Regions from separate parts of the Collinsella sp. CLA-ER-H11 genome, predicted to be linked through region 2. Evidence: riboswitches for the same ligand, from Rfam matches in the RefSeq annotation. Region 2 holds a riboswitch; the other holds the start of a gene.
What was found. Region 2 has a riboswitch for thiamine pyrophosphate ahead of thiM (hydroxyethylthiazole kinase). Riboswitches for the same ligand answer to the same signal wherever they lie in the genome.

Region 1 (4,354 bases), on a different contig from region 2:
TGGACCTTAAGCAGAATCCCGCCTTCGAGGCCGGCGACATGGCCTACCTCGACACGCACTACTACGGCGGCGTCAAGAGCTACCACTGGGTGGCCTCCCCGCTTGCACTCGTTGGCGTCATCTGCAAAAAGGACGGCACCACCGTCGACATCAACATCGGCGACAAGGCGGACGATCCGGTCTTTACCATCTCCGACCTGCTGATCCACCTCTCGAGCGAGCAGATGTCCAAGCCCGCCAAGGACGCCGTCGACGCCGAGATCCTCGACGTAATCGTGGGCGGCCGTCCCGTCAAGTTCGATGAGGACGACAAGGACGCCCCCAAGGAGCCCGTCAAGCAGATGTTCCTGGACATCCTCAAGGAGCAGTACGACGTCGAGGAGGAGGACTTCCTCTCCGCCGAGATCGAGGTCGTGCCCGCCGGCCCCGCCCGCGACATGGGCCTCGACCGCTCCATGATTTTGGGCTATGGCCACGACGACCGCGTCTGCGCTTACCCCTCCATGCTCGCCCAGATCAATGTGGCCAATGTCGAGCGCACGAGCATTACGCTCATCGTCGACAAAGAGGAGATTGGCTCCGTAGGCGCCACCGGCATGACGAGCCGCTTCTTCGAGAACACTGTCGCCGAGATCATGACGCTCGCCGGCGAGAATAGCCCGCTGGCCCTGCGCCGCGCGCTCGCCCGCAGCCGTATGCTCTCCTCTGACGTGTCCGCCGGCTTCGACCCGGGCTATGCCGGCAAGTTCGAGACCAAGAACGCGGCCTTTATGGGTCGCGGCCTGTGCTTTAACAAGTACACGGGCAGCCGCGGCAAGGGCGGTTCCAACGACGCCGATGCCGAGTACGTGGCCCTCGTCCGCGACATCATGGACGAGGCCGGCGTGGACTTCCAGACCTGTGAGCTCGGTCGCGTCAACGCAGGCGGCGGCGGCACCATCGCCTACATCATGGCCAAGTACGGCATGAATGTCATCGACTCCGGTGTTGCCGTCCTGTCCATGCACGCCCTGTGGGAGGTCGCCAACAAGGCCGACATCTACGAGGCCTACCGCGGCTACAAGGCCTTCCTCGAGCGTGCCTAACCAGCCCTTCATAACTTGCGGTGAAATACGGACTAAACTGGCCTATAAACGGCCAAAACAGACCGTATTCCACCGCAACTTCCTTTTTGACAGAGGAGAGTCCATGCTGCAGGTCATCATTTCGCCCGCCAAGCAGATGCGCTCGGCCCAAGATGCTTTTGAAGTCCTGGGCATTCCGCCCTTTGCGCGCGAGACGGCTCGACTGCATCGCGCGTTGCTAGATATTGAGCGAAATGAAGGCAGCGGCGGCCTGCAGGCGCTATGGAACGTGAGTGACAAACTGCTGGGGCCTTGCCTCAACACCCTGCATGAGTTCGAGCCCATCTTGGAAAACGGCGACCTCGACAATCCCGATATCGCCCGCAATACCTCCCCCGCCGTCATGTCCTATCACGGCATTCAATACCAGAGCATGGCACCCGAGGTGATGGATGCCGCGCAGCTCGCATGGCTGCAAGACCATCTGTGGATCCTCTCGGGCCTTTACGGATGCGTACGCCCCTTTCATGCCGTCGAACCGTATCGGCTGGAGATGGGTGCGAAGCTCGCCGTTGACGATGCCCGAGACCTCTACGCGTTTTGGAGCGACAAGCTCGCGCGGGTTATCGCCCCGGCAGGTTCAAACACCACGATCGTCAACCTCGCCAGCGTAGAGTATGCCAAAGCCGTTCTGCCCCACCTCGCGGGCGACGCCACAGCCGTCACGTGCCTCTTTGGCGAGGGTATCCGCAACGGGAAGCCCATCCAACGGTCGACCGCCAGCAAAAAGGCGCGCGGCTCCATGGTGCGGTGGATGGCAGAAAACAAGCTCGAGGATGCAAGCGAACTTACCGCATTCAACATCGGCTATCGCCACGTCCCCGAGCTCTCATACCTAGGCACCCTCGTGTTCATCAACGAACAGATGCTCTAGAGCCGGCACCCAACACTGACCCGCTCAGCCTTCTCTATATAACTTGCGGTGGAATAATTCCTATTTGAGCCTTTTTCGCACAATCAGGAACTATTCCACCGCAACTTTTATGAATTGGCTGCTAGGCTCGACACCTATTCAGCTAGACCGTCGGCCTTTGCAATCCCGTTTGTCGAACCGTCCTGATAGACAATCTTGACGTGCTCGACCTCGGACACCGCAACACCCGACGGGGGCTCCAGGCGCCATTCCGTCAGCGCGATATCCATCGTCGTGGGCACATCCCCTTGATCTTTGAGCTTCACCGTCAACGTTTTGAACGTCGCATCATACGTCACGCGTTCGATTTCCTCACCAGGAATAGACCCACCACTCAGCTGCAACTGCACAAACTCATCGCACGGGTACCAATAATCGCCCGGAACGGCGAGCGTATTGGCATTACCGCCAGTACTCCTCACCGTCATAATCGGCAGGCCCTCGTCGGCCTCAAACTCCCAGGCGGCGCCGCCGCGACCGCCAAACGTCCAAATACAAAAGGCAATCACCAGCACGGCAAGCACCGCAAAGCCAATCGCGACCAACCCATGGTGTGCACGGCCCTCCTCGGCCGATACGTCCCATTGTGTCTCTCGATATAGATGCTTGTCTTCCATGTACGCCTCCCCACGGGCACGCTTGTTAGGCCAATCGTACCCATTCAGGCTATACTTGAGCCCATGACATAACGGGGAGCTTGCAGGACAAGACGGCAGGCTGAGACTGGGCGCGCCCGCCCTGACCCGCAAACCTGATATGGGTAATGCCAACGAAGGGAGCCGTGCCAATGAGCACACAGACAGAGCCCAAGCTCGTCACGCAAATCGACTTTGCCCGCGCCGGACAGATCACACCGCAGATGAAGGAGGTCGCCGAGCGCGAGCATCGCGACCCCGAGTACATCCGTGAGCGCGTGGCAGACGGCCGCATCGCCATTCCCGCCAACATCGTGCACATCAAAAAGGGCATGCGCGCCTTTGGCGTCGGCGAGGGCCTGTCCACCAAGGTCAACGTCAACCTGGGCATCTCGGGCGACAAGGCCGATGCCGCCGAGGAATGGAAGAAGGTCAAGATCGCTGAGGACTTTGGCGCCGACGCCATCATGGACCTCTCCAACTCGGGCAAGACGCGCCAGTTCCGCCAGCAGCTCATCGACGAGACGCCGCTCATGGTAGGCACCGTCCCCATGTACGACGCCATCGGCTACATGGAAAAGCCGCTGGTCAAGCTCACCAAGGACGACCTGTTCGAAGTCGTGCGCGCGCACGCCGAGGACGGCGTGGACTTTATGACCATCCACTGCGGCATTAACAAGTCGGTCACCAAGACCTTTAAGGAGACCGGCCGTCTCATGAACATCGTGAGCCGCGGCGGCTCGCTGCTGTTTGGCTGGATGGAGGTCACCGGCAACGAGAACCCCTTCTATGAGTTCTACGACGAGCTGCTCGAAATCTGCCATGAGTACGACGTGACGATTTCGCTCGGCGACTCCTGCCGCCCGGGCTGCCTCTACGACTCCAACGACGCCACCGAGACCGCCGAGATGATTGAGCTCGGCAAGTTGTGCAAGCGCGCCTGGGCCGCCGGCGTCCAGGTCATGGTCGAGGGCCCGGGTCACATGGCGCTCGACGAGATCGCCGCCAACATGAAACTGCAGAAGCGCCTGTGCCACAACGCCCCGTTCTATGTGCTCGGGCCGCTGGTGACCGATATCGGCGTGGGCTACGACCACATCACCGCAGCCATCGGCGGCGCTATCTCCGCCAGCTCCGGCGCCGACTTCCTGTGCTACGTGACGCCGGCCGAGCACCTATGCCTGCCTAACGCCCAGGATGTGCTCGACGGCCTCATGGCCACCAAGATTGCCGCACACGCCGCCGACATCGCCAAGAAGGTGCCGCACGCCCGCGACATGGACGACAAGATGGGCCAGGCACGCCGCAAGCTCGACTGGGACGCCATGTGGAAGTGCGCTCTCGACCCGGTCACCGGTAAGAAGCGCTACGAGGAATCCCCCGCCGCCACCGAGGGTACTTGCACCATGTGTGGCAAGATGTGCGCCGTCCGCACCGTCAACAAAGTGTTTGAGGGCACGACGATCGACCTCGGTATGGAGGACTAGTCTCTTCGCCGCAATCGCCTTTTATCATCGAGTCGGCGCCCGCCAATTGTTGACGTGTGAACATTTGCTTACATTTGCGTAAAAATTACATCTCGCGCCCGGGTTCGGCATATCGCCGGCCCGGGCATCTTTATAATGCTGGCTTAAAGACCCATTTGATTCCGACCGAACAAGGGAGCGAACATGGATCGTAGT
Region 2 (4,354 bases):
CTATTGACGGGCATAAGTATCTGGATGGTGGCGTGGCTGATTCCATTCCCAGTGCATGGCTGTTTGCGCAGGGGTATGACCGCAATATCGTGGTGCTCACGCAGCCGGCAGGCTTTGTGAAGCAGCCCAACAGCGTGATGCCCATGCTGCGTCGCGTGTTCCGTCACTACCCGGAGTTTGTCGCAGCGCTTGAGCATCGGCATGAGGTTTACAATGCCACGCTCGATGACCTGGCACGTCGTGAGGCCGCCGGCGATATCTTTGTGGTGCGTCCGAGCGAATCGGTGAAGGTGCCGTCACTGTGCCGCGAACCCGATGAGCTCGAGCGCATCTATCAGATCGGCCGCCACGATGCGGAGGCGACTTTGCCGGCGTTGGAAGCGTATCTGGCGGGGTAAGGGGCGCATGCGGAAAGCGCATCCCAGAATGGACGTCCAAACTGGGATGCGCTTTCCGTTATTGAAGATATGAGGCTGCAGGGCAACTGCTCGGCCTAGACTTATGCCTGCTGCCAGGTGTCGACGAGCTCCTTGGCTGCGGCGTGGGGGTCATCGGCGCTGCAGACGGCGCTCACCACAAAGAAGCCGTTGACGCCGGTGGCCTTGAGCTGCGGCAGGTCGGCCGTCTTGACGCCGCCGCCCACCACGATGGGCACGGGGCTTGCCGCATGGAGGGCAGCCAGGTCTTCAAAGCTCTTGGTGATGATAGAGCCATCGGCTGCGCGTCCGCAGTCGCGCTTGGTCTCGGTCTCGTGGAGTGGGCCGATGCCCAGGTAGTCGACCAAGCTCATGTCGGCGGTCTTGACGTACTCGAGCATCTCCTCGCAGCGGGCCGAAAGGCCCACGATGGCGTTGGGGCCCAACAGCTTGCGGCAGACCTCGACGGGAATATCGCTTTGGCCCACGTGTACGCCATCGACGGCGATGCCCTGCTCGCGCGCGGCGAGTACGCAGTCCAGGCGGTCGTCGATCAACAAGGCGACCTGACCGGTCTTGCCAGCCTGTGCGATTGCCTGCGCGGCGTCGCCGGTCAGCGCGATGATTTCGCGGGCGCTTGCCACCTTGGAGCGCACCTGAATGCAGGTAAAGCCGGCATCGAGCGCCTGGGCCACCACATCGCCCACGGGGCGCCCGAGGGTGTTTTCGGGGCCGAGTACCAGATAGGCCGAGATATCAAGGTTGTTGCGGATGCTCATCGTGCTTCCTCCTGCTTTTTGATCTGCGCTTCCATGCGCTCGAGTTTGCCGCTCATGGTGTCGGTAAATCCGGGTCGAATATCGGCTTTGAGCACGACTTCGGTTCGGATGCCCTTGCTCGCCAACACAAAGGTTGCGTCGCGCACGACCTGCATGACCTCGTCCCAGTCGCCCTCGATCTCGGTGAACATCGAGGTGGTGCGGTTGGGAAGGCCGCTCTCGCGAATAACACGCACGACCTCGGCGACCTCGGCGGACAGCTCATCGCCGGTGCCGCACGGGGCGATGGCCACGGCGACGAGCGTGTTCATGCCGGCATTGGTTGCGGGCTCGGACATGGCTTATGCCTCCTCGAGCTCGAGTCGGTTATCGGCAATGTCCTGGGCGGTTGCGCGGTAGAGCTCGTCGATAAAGGCGACCTTAAAGCTTGCCGGGGCATCGGCGACAGCGGCGGCACGCGTGCCGGCAACGTTGTAGGCGGCGGTACCGCAGACGGCGGCCGTAAACGGATCGGCAGCGCAGGCGTACACAGCCAGCACGCCGCCCTGCGAACAACCGCAGCCGGTGATCTTGGACATGAGTGGGCTGCCGCCGTGGGACTTGGCCACGGTCGTGCCGTCGGTGATCAGGTCGACTTCGCCCGAGACGACCACGGCGCCGCCGGTGTAGCGGGCGAGCGCCACGGCGGCATCGCGGGCGGCGTCTACCGTGTCGGTGGTATCGACACCGCGCACGCGGCTCAGATCGGCCGCCTCGCCCTCAAGACCCCACAGGCCGGCGAGTGCGATGATCTCGGAGGCGTTGCCGCGTACGATGGCGGGCTTGTACTGCTTGAGCTCGTTTACCAGCTGGGTGCGCAGGCTACCGATACCTAGTCCCACTGGATCGAGCACCCAGGGCTTGCCGGCGTCGTGTGCCGCCTTGGCCGCGCGGGGAATCGTCTGCTCGTAGATGGGGAAGAGCGTGCCCATGTTGAGATAGATGGCGCCGCCGCCGGCAACGAGCGCCTCGCCCTCGTCGGGCAGATAGACCATGGCGGCCGAACCGCCCACGGCGAGCTGCGCGTTGGCGACAAAGTCGATCGTCACCGTGTTGGTGATGGAGCCGGCCATCGGATTGGTGGCGCGAATCTCCTCCACGGCCTTGACCACATTCTGCTTAAGCTGTTCCGAATCAATCACTGCACATGCCTCCTTGGCATAGAAAAGGGGCGCTGTGCATAGACAGCGCCCCTGTAAAGGCGGCATGCTCCCTACGCCAGCATTAACTGACAGGTTCAAAGGATTGGGCCCTATGCCCTCTCAGCCTTGTGGTTTGCACCACCGGCACTCCCGCATCGAATCTGTTGTTCCCTATACTAACGCACCTGCCAAAAAGGGACAGGTTTATTTTGGCAGGTCGTTACAATAGGTAGGACCGATACGAATGGGGGCCTTATGATTAAACTTGTGCTGACCGATATGGACGATACGCTGATTCCAGCCGGGCATGACGGAGCCAGCGACTACGCCATCGAGGGTATTCATGCCATGCAGGCGGCGGGTCTGCACTTTGGTCCGGTTTCGGGTCGTCAGCCGTCCGCGATGGGCTGGATGTTCAAAAATCGTTCCGAGTGTTTTTCGACTGGCGCGTTCTGTAACGGCCAGGTGATGTTTGTCGACGGCGAGGTTGTTGCCTCCCGTGCGAGCGACAACGGTGCCCTCATGCGTCTTGCCGACTATCTTGAGCAAGAGACCGACGATACCTATCTGAAGGTCTATAGCCTGGGCGATGACTTTTGGGGCAACGATGCCTACTGCGTGACGAGCGATCCCGAGCGCGTGCGTCGCGCTATGGAGTCGGGCGGCAATGCGTGGCTCAAAGGCGAAGAGGCCCCGTGCCGTCCCGTCGTTGATGACGCGCCGGTGTTTAAGGCGAATATCTGGAGTGCCCGTTCGCGTGAGGAGCTCGCGGAGCTACGCGAGCGCGTTGCCGCTGAGGTGCCGGAACTCTCGCTTGTGTTTCCCAACAATCGTGTGCGCCTGTTCGACATCCTTCCGGCCGGTTGGGACAAGGGCTGCGCTGCGCTGGAGCTGGCGCGCGCTTTGGGCCTGGCGCCCGACGAGGTGGCCGTATTTGGCGATTCCGATAACGACCTGCCCATGATCGATGCCGTTCCCAACTCCGTTGCAGTCGCCAATGCCAACGAGGCCGTCACGGCTGCCGCGCGCTGGCATATCGGCGCTGCGGCAGACGATGCGGTCGCCGGGGCTCTGCATCAGATTGCCGCCTGCGCCGCGACGGGGGAGATGCCACCGTTTATGCGTCAGATGGACGCGGCGGGTCTTGGCATCACGAACGTCTAGGGAGAAAGCCATGAAGCTTCAGCAGCTCAGGTATGTCGTCAAAGTTGCCGAATGCGGCAGCATCACCGAGGCCTCGCGCCGACTCTTTGTGTCGCAGCCTTCGATTACCGCGTCGATTCGCGATCTCGAAAACGAGATGGGTGTGCACATCTTTGAGCGCACCAACAAGGGCGTCATTGTGTCCGAGGAAGGCGAGACCTTCTTGGGCTATGCGCGCCAGGTGCTCGATCAGGCCGATCTGCTCGAAGGCAAGTACAAGGGCGCGTCCGAGCAGGTGCCGCACTTTAGTGTGAGCTGCCAGCATTATTCCTTTGCCGTTAATGCGTTTGTCGATGTGATCCGTGAGTTCGATGCCGCGCGCTACGACTTTACCCTGCGCGAGGAACAGACCCACGAGATTATCGAGGACGTCGCGCATATGAAAAGCGAGCTCGGCATCCTGTATCTGTCGGAGCACAATCGCGAGGTCATCGAGCGCATGCTGGCGGCCAACGAGCTCGTATTCGAAGGGCTCTTCTGCGCCGCGCCGCATGTCTTCGTGTGCGCCGACCATCCACTGGCGGACCACGCCAGCGTGACACTCGAGGATCTCGAGGACTATCCGTTTTTGTCCTATGAGCAGGGCAGCTACAACTCGTTTTACTATTCCGAGGAGCTGACCTCGACCTTTGAGCGCCGCAAGAATATCCGCGTGCGTGACCGTGCGACACTGTTCAACCTGGCCATGGGCCTCAACGGCTACACGGTGTGTTCGGGCGTGATCAGCCATGAACTTAACGGCCCCGGTATTATCTCGATTCCGCTCGATGTGGAC

Region 1: linked by a shared signal. The riboswitch ahead of thiC (phosphomethylpyrimidine synthase ThiC) and the one ahead of thiM (hydroxyethylthiazole kinase) in region 2 are both predicted to bind thiamine pyrophosphate.

The regions. Positions count from the first base shown of each region.
Region 1 covers NZ_JBBNLN010000003.1:200,468-204,821, forward strand. Annotated here, with positions in the region: gene AAAX35_RS03650 (aminopeptidase) at 1-1,085, shown strand, start outside; gene AAAX35_RS03655 (YaaA family protein) at 1,189-1,998, shown strand; gene AAAX35_RS03660 (hypothetical protein) at 2,133-2,654, opposite strand; TPP riboswitch at 2,717-2,833, shown strand; gene thiC (phosphomethylpyrimidine synthase ThiC) at 2,825-4,159, shown strand; gene thiD (bifunctional hydroxymethylpyrimidine kinase/phosphomethylpyrimidine kinase) at 4,343-4,354, shown strand, end outside.
Region 2 covers NZ_JBBNLN010000002.1:187,716-192,069, forward strand. Annotated here, with positions in the region: gene AAAX35_RS02390 (patatin family protein) at 1-398, shown strand, start outside; gene AAAX35_RS02395 (thiamine phosphate synthase) at 500-1,195, opposite strand; gene AAAX35_RS02400 (thiamine-binding protein) at 1,192-1,533, opposite strand; gene thiM (hydroxyethylthiazole kinase) at 1,537-2,376, opposite strand; TPP riboswitch at 2,428-2,538, opposite strand; gene AAAX35_RS02410 (HAD family hydrolase) at 2,632-3,540, shown strand; gene AAAX35_RS02415 (LysR family transcriptional regulator) at 3,551-4,354, shown strand, end outside.